Regions from separate parts of the Fodinicurvata halophila genome, predicted to be linked through region 3. Evidence: riboswitches for the same ligand, from Rfam matches in the RefSeq annotation. Region 3 holds a riboswitch; each other region holds the start of a gene.

Region 1 (5,542 bases), on a different contig from region 3:
CCGAGTTCGACCTTAAGGAATACCTGGGCGGGCATCAGACGCCCGTGTATTTCGGAAGCGCCATCAACAACTTCGGGGTGCGCGAGCTGCTGGAAGGCGTGGGGCAGTTGGCCCCTCCACCGCGCCCACAGCTCGCCTCCGAACGCATGGTCCAGCCCTCCGACCCAAAGGTTTCCGGGTTTGTCTTCAAGATCCAGGCGAACATGGATCCCAGGCATCGCGATCGCATTGCCTTCGTCCGGCTGGCCTCCGGCCACTTCAAGCGCGGCCTGAAGATGAAGCAGATCCGCACCGGAAAGACGCTCAACATCCACAATCCGCTGCTGTTCCTGGCCCAGGACCGGGAACTGGCCGAGGAAGCCTGGGCCGGCGACGTCATCGGCATTCCCAATCACGGCAACCTGCACCTGGGCGACAGTCTGACCGAAGGTGAGGAATTGCACTTCAAGGGGCTGCCGGCCTTTGCTCCGGAACTGTTGCAGAAGGTTCGTCCCAAGGACCCCATGAAAGCCAAGCATCTCGGGCGCGCCCTGCAGCAGTTGGCAGAGGAAGGAGCGGCCCGCGTGTTCAAGCCGATGATGGGGGCCGACTGGATTGTCGGCGTCGTGGGGTCCCTGCAGTTCGATGTCATGGCGGATCGTATCCGCACCGAGTACGATATCCCGGTGATTTTCGAACCGACTATCTATTTCACGGCCCGATGGCTGGAGGCTGACGACCCAGCAGTCATCAAGGGATTCGTCGAGTCCAACCGCTCCAATGTGGCCGAGGACCATGAAGGCGAGCTGGTCTTCATGGCCCGGAATGCCTGGCATCTGCAGGACGCACAGGACACCTACCCTGCCGTGAGGTTCCTCGCCACACGGGATGGTGCTGTCTGAAGGCAGGCCCACGGAAGAGCGCACACAGAATAGAGAGAAGTCATGTCGACCGAGCACGTCTCCGTAACTCCTGAGCTGTTCAACTACATACGCCAGGTTTCCCTGCGGGAAACCGATCTGCGGCGCGAGCTGCGCGAGGAAACGGCAGGGCTGCCCGAAGCTCAAATGCAGATTCTGCCCGAACAAGGCCAGTTCATGGCCCTCCTGCTTCGCCTCATGGGAGCGCGAAAAGGCCTGGAGGTCGGCACTTTCACCGGCTATAGCGCCCTGTGTTTCGCGGAAGTCCTGCCCGAAAACGGACATCTCGTCTGCTGTGACGTCAGCGCGGAATATACGGGCATTGCGCAACGCTATTGGGAAAGGTCGGGGCTCCGCCACAAGATGGACCTGCGGCTGGCACCTGCCTTGGAGACCCTCGATCAACTGATCGCGAACGGCGAACAGGAAACGTACGACTTCTGCTTCCTGGACGCCGACAAGGAAAACTACACGAGCTATTACGAGAAGGCGTTGGAACTTCTGCGCCCCGGTGGCCTGCTGATGGCCGACAATGTCCTCTGGAGTGGACGCGTAGCAGCAGAAAGCAGCGACCAGAGCAAGGCGACACAAGCCCTGAAGCTTTTCAACAACCAGCTGGCTGGCGATAGGCGAATCGAGCTCTCCCTGTTGCCCTTTGCCGACGGCCTGACGCTCGTGGTGAAGAAATAATCTCGGATTACCTCAAGCCTGATTTCACTTCACTGGAGAGCCGGGTGGTGAACCTGATCGCCTTCGTCAATCCCGAGACGCTGAGTCACCCCTGCATTGACCTCCAGAACGGCCTTTGCCGGCCCTCCTGAGGGAATCGACGTAGTCGATTCCGGTATAGTCCGTTGGGCTATTCGAACGATCTGACCGCCCTCGTCGATGAATATGATATCCAACGGGATGAGAGTGTTTTTCATCCACATGGAGATGCGCTGCGATCTGGGATAAAGGAAAAACATCCCAGTGCCCTCTTCCAGGGAACGTCTGAACATCAGACCCTGGGCACGCTCCGCATTCGTGTCCGCGAGCTCCACCTCGAACTCATGGGTCTCACCGGTCGCAGTTTCGATGGTCAGTTGCGAGCGCTCTGCCTCCTGCGCCACGACCGGCAGCCCGAGGATGATAATGACAGAGAGTGTAAAGAAAACCTTACAAGCTTTTTTAAACATTCATCTTTCCTCAGGAGAGAACCTGACGCGCGGCATTTCTGACTTCCTCGCGAACCGAACCATAGCGAGGGCGATCCGCAAGTGTGGTGAACCAGACCTCAGGTGGATTCCGCCCACGGCTGTGTCGCCACTGCAAGCCTGACAGGATATCACGGGCTGCCGACGGAAGGCTCTCTGGAATTTCCAAACCGTTCAGTGTCGCCCAGACCCCGACCCAGGCACGAGCTACGGACCAGGGATTGTAGCCGCCTCCTCCCAGAACCAGGAGACGCCGCGTCTGGAAAGTCAGCGCGGCAACCGTGCTCCAGAGCGACTGATTGGACAAAGAAAGACGGCTCAGTGGATCATCTTCCAAGGCATCCGCGCCGCACTGAAGCACGATGACTTCCGGCCCCACACGATCGATCAACGGCAGAACCGCCGCCTCCAAGAGGAAAGCGAATTCACTGTCATTGAATCCTTCGGGCACCGGAATGTTCCGTGCGTGGCCGCCCGCCCTGTCCTGAAGGCCGCCAGGGCCAGGCCTGGTCCCCGCTTTTCTGTCCATGGGCCAGCGATTGGCTTCATGTATGGAAAGAGTAAAGACACGCGGATCGGCATGAAAGGCATCCTGGACACCATCTCCGTGATGCGCATCGATATCCAGGTAGAAAACGGAGCCGATCCCCCTGTCCAGCAGAGAGAGGATGGCCAGAACCGGATCGTTGAAATAGCAAAAGCCACTGGCGCGGGCCGGTCGTCCATGATGCGTTCCACCCGCCGGGCTGTAAACGGGAATACCTTCGAGAAGCCAGTCGGCCGCCGCGATCGAAGCACCGCAGGCAGTCGCCGGCCGCCTGAAGATTTCTGGGAAGACAGGATTGCCGTTCACCCCCAGGGCAAAGCGCTTCTTGACCTCCTCGCTGCAATGCTGTGTCTCTTCGGCCCGTTGAACAGCGGCAATGTAATCGGGGCTGTGGAAACGAGCCAGTTGATCCGGAGTGGCTCGCGGACTGTCGATGTAGACCTCCTCCGGAAGCCAGCCCAGAGCCCGGCAAAGATCCATGCAGGTCGACACGCGCGGAATTGCCAGGGGATGCAAGCGCCCGTAACTGGAATGCCGGTAGATCTCACTGCCGATGAAGCGTGGTGATGCCTGTTGTCCCTCCATGTGCGCCTATTTAACTCGGTTGACGTGCAAAGCAAACGAACCGCTTGGCAAAGTTGGGCCGAAGCGGGCATAGTTTGCACCGAAATTCACCGGGGGAGCCAGTCCTGGCTGAGAGGCGCCTGCGGGCGCGACCCCAGAACCTGAACCGGTTCATGCCGGCGTAGGAAGTGTGTCCACACATGTCTTCACCCGCCATATCCCTCGACAGGATCAGCCTTTCGTTCAAGAGGGCCTTTCTGTTCCATGAGTTCAGTCTCGAGATCCCCGGCGGCCAGACAACCTGTCTGTTGGGGCCGTCCGGGGTGGGCAAGAGCAGTCTGCTGCGACTCATCGCTGGACTCGAGGCTCGGGACAGTGGAACCGTGACCTGTGAAGGCGCACTGCCCTTGCGGGGCAATTTCTCCTATATGGCCCAGCAGGATCTTCTGTTGCCCTGGCTGAGACTGCGGGAAAATGTCTCTCTGAGTGACCGGCTCCAGGGGCGGGCACCCGATCCGGGACGAGCCGAAGGGCTCATCCGACGGGTCGGCCTGGCCGGCCACGAGGACAAGCGGCCCGCCGCTCTCTCAGGTGGAATGCGCCAGCGCGCGGCCCTGGCCCGCACGCTTTATCAGGAGCGCGACATAATCCTGATGGACGAGCCATTCTCCGCCGTCGATTCCATTACCCGACTGGAATTGCAGGACTTGGCCGCCGAGGTTTTTCACGACCGCACTGTCTTGCTGGTAACCCACGACCCTCTCGAGGCCTTGCGTCTCGGACATCAGCTTCTGGTCCTGGCCGGCCAGCCTGTGGAAATCACTCAGCGCATCGCCCCAACGGGAAATCCGCCGAGGGACACGGGAGCCGAGGAAATGCCGGAACTGCACAAGCTGCTGATCGACAGCCTGCGTAGAGCTCACGCTCAGGCGATGGATAGACAACGAGAAGGCCAGAGCGTGGAATGATCCCCATTCATCTCAGACAGAAACTCAGGCCTCTGGTCATACTGCTGGGACTGATCGTCATCTGGCAGGCTGCTGTCTGGCTGACAGGAGCACCCGCATATATCCTGCCGTCTCCGCAACAGGTTGGCTTGGTGCTGGTCGAGCGATGGCAGAGTCTGGCCTGGAATGCGGGGATAACGCTCAGCGAAATCCTGCTGGGCTTCCTGCTAGGCACCATCATCGGTCTCTGTTCGGCCCTGCTGATTGCGGCATTCAGACCACTGCGGCTATGGCTTCTGCCGCTGCTCGTGGTCAGCCAGGCCATTCCGGTATTCGCATTGGCCCCGATTCTCGTGCTCTGGCTGGGCTACGGCATGGCCAGCAAGATTGCGATGGCCAGCCTGATCATCTTCTTTCCCGTGACGACGGCCTTCTACGATGGTCTGCGCCGCACCGAACCGGGATGGCTGGATCTTGCCCGAACTTGCGGCGCATCCAACTGGGCAACCTTTCGACACATCCGTATTCCTGCGGCGCTCCCCGCCCTCGCCTCGGGACTTCGTGTGGCGGCGGCTGTGGCCCCGATCGGGGCCATCATCGGCGAATGGGTCGGGGCCAGTGCCGGCCTGGGACACCAGATGCTGAATGCCAATGCCCGCATGCAGGTTGATGTCATGTTCGCGGCACTGGCGGTCCTGGCCGCACTGGCACTTGGCCTCTATTTCCTGATCGATCGCGTTTGCCGGTGGGCCTTGCCCTGGTCGGCCGAAGCCATCCAGCCATGAACTTTACGTGTGGTGCGACCGCTTCCTGGCCGACAGCTTCAGCAGAAAAACGCGCATTGCTGTACGGGTTTTCTTGATTCCGCCGTTCGTGTCACTAATCTGGCGCGGCAATTGCCGACGGCTCCGCCGTCACCACAAGATGCTGGATGCTTTGCAGGGGAAGCATGAGTCTCGCCTTAATTGTTCTACTGCCGTTCATCGGCGCCTTGTTTCCGGCTTTCCTGATTCGTGGAGGGCGGAATGCCTGTGCCTACGGAACGGGCTCCTTTACGCTTGTGGCCCTTATCCTGTTGCTGGTGCAAGCTCCGGCTGTCTTCGGGGGAGAGGTCCTGCAGGCACGATTCGAGTGGCTCCCCCAGCTTGGCCTCAACGTCAATTTCTTTCTCGATGGACTGGGCTTCCTCTTTGCCCTGCTGATTCTCGGAATCGGGCTGCTGATTATCCTCTATGCACGGTTCTATCTCAGTCCCCAGGATCCAATGGGGCGCTTCTACGTTTACCTGATGCTCTTTCAGGGCGCGATGGTGGGCATCGTCCTGTCGGACAACATCCTGCTGCTCCTGATTTTCTGGGAATTGACCAGTCTCAGTTCGTTCCTGCTGAT
Region 2 (5,542 bases), on a different contig from region 3:
CGTCACGGAAATACTCGGCCACGGTCAGGCCCGTCAGCCCCACGCGGGCACGTGCACCCGGCGGCTCGTTCATCTGTCCGTAGATCAGGGCCGCCTTGGAATCGCCCCCGTCGGTCTTGATGACGCCGGAGTCCAGCATCTCGTGATAGAGATCGTTGCCCTCGCGCGTGCGCTCGCCGACACCGGCGAAAACAGAGTAGCCGCCGTGAGTCTTCGCCACGTTGTTGATCAGTTCCATGATCAGCACGGTCTTGCCGACGCCGGCGCCTCCGAACAGGCCGATCTTGCCGCCCTTGGCATAGGGCGCCAGCAAGTCGATGACCTTGATGCCGGTCACCAGGATTTCCGATTCCGTGTTCTGTTCGGCGTAGGTGGGGGCCGTCTTGTGAATCGGTGACTTGCTCTTGGTCTTGATCTCGCCGCGCTCGTCGATCGGTTCGCCGATGACGTTCATGATACGTCCCAGGGTTTCCGGTCCGACCGGCACCTCGATGGGACTGCCCGTATCGGTCACCTCCTGACTGCGCACCAGCCCTTCCGTGGCGTCCATGGCGATGGTGCGCACGGAATGCTCGCCCAGGTGCTGGGCGACCTCCAGGACCAGGCGGTTGCCGTGGTTGTCGGTTTCCAGGGCGTTCTGAATGTTCGGCAGGTCACCTTCGAACTGCACGTCGACCACCGGTCCCAGGACCTGGGTGATCTTTCCGACGAGGTTCTTGGCCATCGTGTCTGCTCCTTATCGTGCCTATACTGCGATCCAGTGCGACCCAGGCCGCACTACATCGCCTCCTTGGCGGAGATGATTTCAATCAGTTCCTTGGTGATCTCGGCCTGACGGGTGCGGTTGTAGAGCATCGTCAGGTCGTCGATCATCTCTTCGGCGTTGCGGGTGGCGTTGTCCATGGCGGTCATCCGCGCCCCGTTCTCGCTGGCATTGTTCTCGAGGATGGCCTTGTAGATCTGCACCGCCAGGTTGCGCGGCAGCAGGTCCTTCAGGATCTCCTCTTCCTCCGGCTCGTAGTCATAGACGAAACCGCTCTGCTTCTCGGCCTCGGCCTCTTCCTCGGCCTGTTCCAACGCGGCGCTGTGGCCCTCGTCGAACGGCACTAGCTGCTGGCGTGTCACGATCTGGCTGATCGCCGACTTGAAGCGTGCGAAGAACAGCGTGCAGACGTCGAACTCGCCGTCATCGAAGCGCTGCAGCACGTCCTGGGCGATGGCATGGGCCTTGTCGAAGCTGGGCCGCGGCTTGGTGACGTTCTCGACGGTCTCCAGGATATCGTCGGCATACTGACGACGCAGCAGGTCCTTGCCCTTGCGGCCGATGCAGATGATCTTGACTGTCTTGCCCTCGGACTTCAGCTGCTCGATGTGCTTGCGGGCGTCCCGTACGATCGAGCTGTTGAAGGCGCCGCAGAGACCGCGGTCGGCTGTGGCGACGATCAGAAGATGGACATCGTCCTTGCCCGTACCGGTCAGCAGCTTGGGGCCGTTCCCGCCCTTCACCGACTCCGCGAGCGAGCCGAGCATGCGGGCCATCCGCTCCGCATAGGGACGCGAGGCCTCGACCTGCTCCTGGGCGCGACGCAGCTTTGCGGCCGCGACCATCTTCATGGCCGAGGTGATTTTCTGCGTCGACTTGACGCTGCTGATCCGGGAGCGGAGCTCCTTGAGGCTAGCCATATCGCTTCAACCGACTTTCCGTACTGCGGAGATGACTCAGACGTAGGTCTTGACGAAGTCCTCCAGGAAGGACTTCAGCTTCTCGTCCGTCTCGCTGGAAAGATCCTTTTCTTTGCGGATCGTATCCAGGATCTCCTTGCCCTTGTCGTGCAGCTCGTCGAGGAACTTGGCCTCGAAGTCCCCGATCTTGTCCACCGAAATCTTGTCCAGGAAACCACGCACACCGGCGTAGATCACACAGGTCTGTTCCTCGAAGGCCAACGGCTTGTACTGTGGCTGCTTCAGCAGTTCGGTCAGCCGTGTCCCGCGCGCCAGCAGGCGCTGGGTGGAGGCATCGAGGTCCGAAGCAAACTGGGCGAAGGCCTCCATCTCGCGGAACTGAGCCAGCTCCAGCTTGATGGTGCCGGCCACCTTCTTCATCGCCTTGGTCTGGGCGGCCGAACCCACACGGCTCACCGAGAGACCGACGTTCACCGCCGGGCGCACGCCCTTGTAGAACAGACTGGTCTCCAGGAAGATCTGACCGTCGGTAATGGAGATGACGTTCGTCGGAATGTAGGCGGCAACGTCGCCGGCCTGGGTCTCGATGATCGGCAGCGCGGTCAGGGACCCGGCGCCGTGCTCGTCGTTCATCTTTGCCGCACGTTCCAGCAGGCGGGAGTGCAGATAGAAGACGTCACCCGGGAAGGCCTCGCGGCCCGGCGGGCGGCGCAGCAGCAGCGACATCTGACGATAGGCGACGGCCTGCTTGGACAGGTCGTCGTAGCTGATGACGGCATGCATGCCGTTGTCGCGGAAGTACTCGCCCATGGCACAGCCGGTATAGGGCGCCAGGAACTGCAGCGGCGCCGGATCCGAGGCTGTGGCGGCCACGACGATGGAGTACTCCATGGCGCCGTGATCCTCGAGAATCTTCACGAGCTTGGCGACCGTCGAACGCTTCTGACCGATCGCCACGTAGATGCAGTAGAGCTTCTGCGATTCGTCGTCGGTCTGGTTGACCTGCTTCTGGTTGATGAAGGTATCGGTGACGATCGCGGTCTTGCCGGTCTGGCGATCCCCGATGATCAACTCGCGCTGGCCGCGCCCGATCGGGATCAAGGTGTCGATGGACTTGAGACCGGTCTGGACCGGCTCCTCCACCGACTTGCGGGGAATGATGCCCGGTGCCTTGACCTCGGCCTGGGAGCGCTGCTCCGTCTTGATCGGCCCCTTACCGTCGAGCGGGTTGCCGAGCGCGTCGACCACGCGGCCCAGCAGTTCCTTGCCCACCGGAACGTCGACGATGCGGCCCGTACGCTTGACGGTGTCGCCTTCCTTGATGTTCCGGTCCTCGCCGAACAGCACGATGCCGACATTGTCGTTCTCCAGGTTCAGGGCCATGCCCTGGATCCCATTGGGGAACTCGACCATTTCACCGGCCTGTACGTTGTCCAGCCCGTAGACACGGGCCACGCCGTCCCCGACCGAGAGAACCTGGCCGACCTCGGCCACATCGGCGTCGGCGCCGAAGTTCTCGATCTGCTCCTTGAGGATCGCCGATATTTCCGCGGCGCGGATGTCCATCACCCAACCCCTTTCATCGCGAACTGAAGTCTCTGCAGCTTGCTCTTGATCGACGTGTCGACCATGCGGCTGCCAACCTTGACGATCAGACCACCAAGCAGGTCCGGATCGACTTTGACATTGAGCTGCACCTTGCCCCCCACCGACTTGGCGATGGTGTCGAGCAACGCTTTTTCCTGCGTTTTCGTCAGGGACACGGCAGCGGTGACATCTGCACTGATCTCGCCGCGGCGATGCGCCAGCTCGGCAAGATAGGCATCAATGATATCGGGAAGCGAGAACAGGCGGCGGTTCTGCGTGATCACCAGCACGAAGCGACGTGTCAGGTCATCGGCCTCGGCCTTCTCGAGGACCGCCTGCATTGCCTTCGACTGCTGGTCGCGCCCGTAGAGCGGACTGCGGATGAGGGCCTGCAGGTCACTGCTTTCCTCAATCAACTGCTTGAGCCCGCGCAGATTCTCGGCCACGGCGTCGAGGGACTTCGCCTCGTCTGCCAGATCGAACAAAGCCAGAGCGTAGCGCTCTGCCAGACCGTCTTTGGAGGTCGTATTTCCTGCCAAACCCCAGTCGCTCCCCGGAAAGAGAACAGTCGCCGGCATGCCTGGAGCATGCCGTTCTGCCTGCTTTCGCAATAACCCCGTCGCAGTGCACTCTCCGACCCGGACAGCGCGGCTGCGGTGAGACCAAAAGTGAATTGCCTGAAACGGGCTAGCCCCCGTTCGTGCGAGCGGTTGGTATCACAGGGGCCCGGGCAGTGCAAGTCGCCACGGCGGCTTTTCAGTTCCCCCGTCCGGGATCGCTCGGAGAAGGCCCTGCAGCCGGCCTGGCGGCTTGACGCCGTGGCGCTCCGCGAACAGACTGACCGGACTTCCTGGGGGTGTCCTCATGTTTCATGAGGGCTGAGAGTCCGCCGAAGAGACGCGGAAACCCTTAGAACCTGATCCGGATCATGCCGGCGTTAGGGAACGGAAGGGACAGTCCGCACAGGCCATGCAAGAGCAGCTCCGGGCCTGCCTCTCTCCCTCGACCGCACCCGTCGACGCCGGACCATTGAGGGAGTAGATGACGTGTCCCGACTGTTCGCTTTTTTCGCCGGCCTCTTCCTTTTTCTCAACGCGCCCCTTGCCCACGCGCAGGAGGACGAACCACTCGAGGTCCTGCTCGACTGGTTCATCAATCCCGATCATGCCCCGCTGATCGTGGCGCAGGAAAAGGGGTTCTTCGACGACGCCGGAATCGAGGTCCGCTTCACCGAACCGGCGGATCCCAACGATCCCCCCAAGCTGGTGGCGGCAGGCCGGGCCGACCTGGCCGTATCGTACCAGCCGACGCTGCACATCCAGGCCGCCGCGGGGCTGCCGCTTACCCGAATCGCCACCCTGGTCGCCACGCCACTGAACACCCTGCTGGCCCTGGAGGATGGCCCCGTGAAGGAGATCGCCGACCTGAAGGGCCGCAAGGTCGGTTACTCGGTCGGCGGAGTCGAGGAGGCGGTACTCGGCGCCATGCTGGCCCGCCACGGCCTCGGTCTCGAGGATGTGGAACTGGTCAACGTGAACTTCTCCCTCAGCCCGGCGCTGCTGAGCGGCCAGGTGGCCGCCGTGATCGGCGCCTACCGGAACTTCGAGCTGAACCAGTTGCAGCTGGAAGGCGCCGAGGGCCGGGCCTTCTATGTCGAGGAGGAAGGCGTGCCCGCCTATGACGAACTGATCGTCCTGGCCAACAGCGACAAGCTCGAGGATCCGCGCCTTCCGGCCTTTGTCGAGGCCCTTGAGCGCGGCGTCCAGTACCTGGTCAATCATCCCCAGGAAAGCTGGGAGCTCTTCGCCGATTACAAGGACGACCTGGACGACGAACTGAACCGACGCGCCTGGAGCGATACCCTGCCCCGCTTCGCCCTGCGCCCGGCAGCCGTGGACTGGGATCGCTACCGCCGCTTCGCCGCCTTCCTGGAAGAGGCCGGCATCATCGCCGATCCCCCGCCGCTGAGCGACTACGTTACCGACCTGTCCCGCGAACAAGGAGAGCGGCCATGACTGTTCCCGAAAGCTTCCAGGCCTTCCTCAACGAAAACCCGGATGCAGCCTTCCACGACTGGCTGCGCGAGTCGGCCGAACCCTTCTGGACGAAGGCCACGGCCCATCGCTTCACCGAGGAACTGGCCGAGGGCACCCTGGACCCGCAGGTCTGCGCCCGCTACCTGGTCCAGGACTATGCCTTCGTCGACAGCTTCGTCAGCCTGCTGGGGTACGCCGTGGCCTATGCCCCGGCCATGCCGCAGAAGCGGCCCTTC
Region 3 (5,542 bases):
TCCGAGAGAATGGCCGGGGCATCCTCCAGCCGCGGCCAGTTGAACTGGATGTTCTGGCGCGTGGTGATGTGCCCGTATCCCTTGTCGTAGGTACGCGCCACATAAGCCAGCTGGCGCAGCTGGTTCGAGGAGAGCGTTCCGTAGGGAATGGCAATTCGGAACATGTAGGCGTGAAGCTGCAGGTAGAGGCCGTTCATCAGCCTGAGCGGCTTGAACTCGTCCTCGCTCAGCTCCCCATTCAGGCGACGCTGCACCTGCTCGCTGAACTGGGCCACGCGTTCGCGCACCAGCGCTTCATCGAATTCGTCATAGCGATACATGGTCTTCCTCCGGTCTCCAGCCTGGTCAGGCCGCGTCCGTACGGCGACTTGGTCCTGTCGAGCGAATTTCCTCGCGGCAGCGGGTGGTCACATAGCCATCCGTCTGCTGCACGACGTCGATGGCATACGGAGCCACCACTTCATTGCGCAGCACGCCGAGCTCGGCCTCGTCCATCAGGCCCTTGAGCTCGTCCTCGTCGCGTGCCAGCCGGCTTTCCTCGAGCGCCTGCGACCAGCCCCCCGTCTCCGAGAGATAGACGACGCGGCCATCGCGCAGCCGGTTGGCGGTTACTGCTTTCAGATACATTCTGCCTGTTTCCTCTTTCTCAAACGGCTTGGGCCAGGAGCGGCTCCACGGCCGGTTCGTCTGTCGCCGCAGCCGCGGCCACCTGTCCGATGATCAACAGTGCGGGACCCTGCACGGCCTCGCGACGCAGGATGTCGCCGAGATCCGCCAGACGGCCGCCCAGCACCCGTTGATCCGGCAGCGTGCCTCGTTCCACCACGGCCATCGGGGTGCCAGCCGGCAGCCCCTTGTCCATCAGCCGGCGGGCAATCTCCTCGGCATGGGACAGCCCCATATAGACGACCAGTGTCTGGCGTTCGCCGGCCAGCGCCTGCCAATCGAGCTCCGGCAGGCCGTTGCGGGCATAACCGGCCACGAAGGTGACGGCAGACGCCGTTTCCCGATGGGTCAGGGGAATGCCGGCGGCAGCCGCGCAGCCGGTTGCCGCAGTGATGCCGGGCACCACCTGTACGTCGACACCGTGGCGCAGCAGGTACTCCTGTTCCTCCCCTCCGCGGCCGAAAATGAAGGGATCGCCGCCCTTCAGGCGCACGACCTGCTTTCCGCCGCGGGCCTGCTGCAGCAGGATCTCGTTGATCTCATCCTGGCTCTTGCTGTGAGCGCCCTTCGCCTTGCCCACGAAGATCCGCTCGGCATCCCGGCGCACGCAATCCAGCACCCCCTGGGGAATCAGCCGGTCGTAAACCACGACGTCGGCTTCCTGCATCAGGCGGACGGCACGGAAGGTCAACAGGTCCGGGTCGCCCGGACCGGCGCCGACCAGTGCGACACTTCCCGTGAGATTGCCGCGGCTTTCCGGCGCGGAATTGACAAGGCCCAGCATCCGTTCACGCGCGCCGCGCTCATCGCCCTGCAGCAGCGATTCGGCCACGCCGCTGCGGAAGAAGCGCGACCAGAATCGGCGGCGTCCCTCCTCGCCGGGAATCACTGCCTTCACGGCCGGACGAAACTGGTCGGCGAAGCGTGCCAGTGCGCCAAGACGCGCGGGCAGCAGAGCCTCGATCTTCTCGCGCAGCTGTCGCACCAGGACCGGCGCACTGCCCCCGCTGGCAATCGCGATCGTGACCGGATCCCGATCGATCATGCCTGGCACGATGAAGGAGGATTGCGCCGGCCGATCCACGAGATTGACGGGCTGCCGGCGCGCCCTCGCCAGGCGGGAGACCCGACCATCGATCCGCTCGTCACCGGAGGCGGCGATGACCAGGCTCTTGTCATCCAGGTCCCGTGCCCGGAAGCGGCGCGGATACCAATGCGCCCTGCCGGCGGAGACCAGTTCGCCCAGCTCTTCGTTTATCTCCGGTGCAACGATGTGGATTTCGGCCTCCGTGCGTTGCAGGAGACGCACCTTGCGGGCCGCCGCCTCGGAGCCACCCACCACCAGGCAGGGAGCATCCGTCAGATCATGAAACAGAGGGAAGTATTTCATCGTGAGCCAGATATTTTCACGCATGTTAGTGTATAAATCTCTCGATCCCCCTTATATTTGCGCAATATGATTCGGGAGTCAAATAATTTCACACTTTGTGTGGATTTATTAATATTTATACATTTTATAAATGTTAATAAATTTCGCCGAAAACCTTGCAAGGCAACGGCCTCGCCTTCATCTTAGAGTCAGCCTGAAAATCTGGGGTGCCGCCAAGACAGGCGGCTGAGATCACACCCATGGAACCTGCACTGGATCATGCCAGCGAAGGGAGCAACGTGGCAGATACGAAACACAGAAACGGCGAACGCCTGCAGACCGTGATCATCGGTGGCGGTGTCTGCGGCTTGGCGATCGGCTGGCAGCTGGCGGAGGCCGGCCAGCAGGTCACCCTGCTCGAGCGCGAGCGCTGCGGCCAGGCGGCCACGCATGCCGCTGCCGGCATGTTGGCCGCGGCCGCCGAGTGCGAGCCCGGCGAGGAACAGCTGCTGCAGCTGACCCGTTGGGCCCAGGAACTTTGGCCGACTTTCCTGGACCGCCTGGAAGCGGCGAGCGGACTGCGTCCGGATTATCGGGACGAAGGCACCCTGGTAGTGGCGCTCAACCGCGACGAAGTCGATCGCCTGCGCTTTCGGCACGACTTCCAGAGCGCGCTGGGACTGCCCTTGCAGTGGCTGGAGGGACGCGAGGTGCGCGAACGCGAACCGCACCTGCGACAGAGCGCTGCCGCCGCCATTTACAGTCTGGAGGATCACCAGGTCGACAACCGGCAACTGGCCGAAGGCCTGAAGCGGGCCTTCGTGAACGCCGGCGGAGAGCTGCGTGAGCACACCGAGGTCGCCGCACTCGACTGCCCGGAAGACTCCGCCAAGCGCATCCATCTTGCGAACGGCGAGGTTTTGCAGGCCGAGCACCTGGTGCTGGCGGCCGGCGCCTGGACCCGTGGCCTGCCCGGCCTGCCGGATGCGGCCAAACCGCCGGTGCGGCCCTTGAAAGGACAATCCCTGGCCTTGCAGATGGACCCGGCGGCACCGCTTCTGGAGCATGTCCTCTGGACCGAGCAGGTGTATTGCGTGCCGCGCCGTGACGGACGCCTGATCATCGGCGCGACCGTGGAGGAACGTGGCTTTGACGACAGCGTAACGGCCGGCGGCCTCTATGCCCTGATCGAAGGGGCCCGCAGAGCCCTGCCCGGCATCGAGGACCTGCCCCTGCTCGAGAGCTGGAGCGGCTTTCGTCCCGGCTGCCGCGACGACGCGCCCGTGCTGGGCTCGACCCCCGTGCCGGGCCTCCACCTGGCAACAGGCCACCACCGCAACGGCATCCTGCTGGCCCCGGTCACCGGACACTGCCTGGCCGAACAGATCCTGACGGGAGAGATGCCCGAGGCAGCCCGGCCGTTTTCACTGGCACGCTTCAAGCCTCGTTCCACGAACAGAAAGAAACCGCTACTGCAGAGTGCATAGGATACTTCGACCATGTCCCTGAACATCAATCTCAACGGCGAAACGACCCGCGTCGAACCCGGGACGCTGCAGGATCTGCTGCAGCAACGCGGGATCGACCCGACGGCCCGCCGAATCGCGATCGCGCGCAACGGCGCCTTGGTCAAACGCGCCAGCTGGTCCGAAGAAGCCCTGGCCGAGGGCGACCGCATCGAAATCGTCCGTCCCCTGGCGGGCGGTTGAGCGAAGGAGACTCGAGTTCATGTCCAACGACACGCCTCTCGTGATTGCCGGACGGGAATTCGGCAATCGCATCTTCCTCGGCACCTCGAGCTACCCCAACCTGCAGATCATGCTGGATTGCGTGGAGGAAAGCGGCACCGAAATGGTGACCTTCTCCATTCGCCGCATGGATCTCGAAGGTCACGCGGAAAGTCCGGTGGACCTGCTGGACGGCTATCACTTCCTGCCGAACACGGCCGGATGCGAAACGGCGCGCGATGCCATCCTGACGGCCCAGCTGGCCCGCGAAGCCCTGGAAACCGAATGGGTGAAGCTTGAGATCATCGGCGACCGAGAAACCCTCTATCCCGATGTGGAACAGCTGCTCTCGACCACGGAGGAGCTCGTGAAGGACGGCTTCACCGTCCTGCCCTACTGCAATGACGATCCCGTGATCTGCAAGCGGCTGGAGGATGCGGGCGCCGCCGCCGTCATGCCCATGGGCTCGCTGATCGGCTCCGGCATGGGCGTGGCCAATCCGGCCAACATCGAGCTGATTTGCCGGCGCGCGGAGGTGCCGGTGGTGATCGATGCCGGACTGGGGACGGCCTCTGACGTGGTGCAGTCCTTCGAGCTGGGGTGTGATGCCGTGTTGCTGAACACAGCCGTGGCGAAAGCACGCAATCCCGTCGCCATGGCCCGCGCTGTACGCCATGCATGCGAAGCCGGCCGTGCGGCGCATCTGGCCGGGCGCATCCCCAAGCGTACGCATGCCGAGGCCTCAAGCCCGCAGATGGGGCTGGTAGGCTCGTAATGGTCGGAAAAGTGCCCGAACTGCTGGTCATCAGCGATCGGCACCAGGCACGGCACGACCTCGAGCAGATTGCCGAACGGACCTTCAGCGCAGGACTCCGCAACTTCATGCTGCGTGATAAGGACCTGGCCAACACGGAGCGCCGAGCTCTGGCGGAGCGGCTGTGCGAACTTGCCTGCAGGCATCTAGGCCGCGTGCTCATAAACGGCGACTGGAGCCTGGCCGCGGAGGTCGACGCGGCCGGTGTCCACCTGCAACATCCGGGCGACATCCCCCTCGCCCGAGCAGCTCTGGGGGACGCCGCCGTGATCGGGGTGTCGGCACATTCCAGAAAGGATATCGTGGCCGCGGCAGCGGAAGGCGCGGATTATGCCACTCTGAGCCCGGTCTTTGCGACGGAGAGCAAACCCGGTTACGGGCCGGCCCTGGAACTGGACGGCCTGCGCAGAATGACAGACGGCATCGCACCGCCTGTCCTCGCGCTGGGCGGCGTGACAGCCGCGAATGCGCGCGACTGCCTGAGCGCCGGAGCCACAGGGCTCGCCGTGATGGGAGAAGTCATGCGCGCTGAAGCACCGGAAGAGACGGTGCGGCAGCTGCTACAGGCGATCAGAGGATCTGCCCCAGGAACTGCTTAGTGCGCTCGTCCTTCGGATTGGCGAAGAATTCGGCGGGCGGGCCGTCTTCCACGATCACGCCATTGTCCGTGAAGTACATGTGATCGGCCACTTCCTTGGCGAATCCCATCTCGTGGGTCACCAGCATGCAGGTCATGCCCTCCTGGGCCAATTCCTTGATGGTGGCCAGGACCTCCTTCACCGTTTCCGGATCCAGGGCGGCCGTCACCTCGTCGAACAGCATGACCTCCGGGTTCATGGCCAGCGAGCGGGCGATGGCGACGCGCTGTTGCTGCCCCCCGGAAAGCTCGCCCGGATAGGCGTGCTCCTTACCGTCGAGACGAACCTTTCTCATCAGTGCATGGGCCCGCTCTTCAACTTCCTGCTT

Evidence for each region. A riboswitch is a leader RNA that binds a small molecule or an ion and turns the genes downstream of it on or off. The one in region 3 is predicted to bind thiamine pyrophosphate.
Region 1: it holds a riboswitch for thiamine pyrophosphate, as region 3 does, so the genes downstream of both, ACFOW6_RS07985 (ABC transporter ATP-binding protein) here and thiO (glycine oxidase ThiO) in region 3, are expected to answer to the same signal.
Region 2: it holds a riboswitch for thiamine pyrophosphate, as region 3 does, so the genes downstream of both, ACFOW6_RS03055 (ABC transporter substrate-binding protein) here and thiO (glycine oxidase ThiO) in region 3, are expected to answer to the same signal.

The regions. Positions count from the first base shown of each region.
Region 1 covers NZ_JBHSCW010000003.1:668,220-673,761, forward strand. Annotated here, with positions in the region: gene ACFOW6_RS07965 (peptide chain release factor 3) at 1-881, shown strand, start outside; gene ACFOW6_RS07970 (O-methyltransferase) at 924-1,589, shown strand; gene ACFOW6_RS07975 (DUF192 domain-containing protein) at 1,619-2,077, opposite strand; gene ACFOW6_RS07980 (acetoin utilization protein AcuC) at 2,088-3,227, opposite strand; TPP riboswitch at 3,309-3,412, shown strand; gene ACFOW6_RS07985 (ABC transporter ATP-binding protein) at 3,407-4,174, shown strand; gene ACFOW6_RS07990 (ABC transporter permease) at 4,171-4,938, shown strand; gene ACFOW6_RS07995 (monovalent cation/H+ antiporter subunit A) at 5,103-5,542, shown strand, end outside.
Region 2 covers NZ_JBHSCW010000001.1:652,362-657,903, forward strand. Annotated here, with positions in the region: gene atpD (F0F1 ATP synthase subunit beta) at 1-724, opposite strand, end outside; gene ACFOW6_RS03040 (F0F1 ATP synthase subunit gamma) at 778-1,683, opposite strand; gene atpA (F0F1 ATP synthase subunit alpha) at 1,720-3,249, opposite strand; gene ACFOW6_RS03050 (F0F1 ATP synthase subunit delta) at 3,249-3,848, opposite strand; TPP riboswitch at 4,113-4,231, shown strand; gene ACFOW6_RS03055 (ABC transporter substrate-binding protein) at 4,317-5,285, shown strand; gene ACFOW6_RS03060 (TenA family protein) at 5,282-5,542, shown strand, end outside.
Region 3 covers NZ_JBHSCW010000011.1:143,871-149,412, forward strand. Annotated here, with positions in the region: gene ACFOW6_RS16835 (nitrite/sulfite reductase) at 1-320, opposite strand, end outside; gene ACFOW6_RS16840 (DUF2849 domain-containing protein) at 346-627, opposite strand; gene cysG (siroheme synthase CysG) at 647-2,080, opposite strand; TPP riboswitch at 2,249-2,346, shown strand; gene thiO (glycine oxidase ThiO) at 2,335-3,522, shown strand; gene thiS (sulfur carrier protein ThiS) at 3,535-3,744, shown strand; gene thiG (thiazole synthase) at 3,764-4,537, shown strand; gene ACFOW6_RS16865 (thiamine phosphate synthase) at 4,537-5,175, shown strand; gene ACFOW6_RS16870 (amino acid ABC transporter ATP-binding protein) at 5,147-5,542, opposite strand, start outside.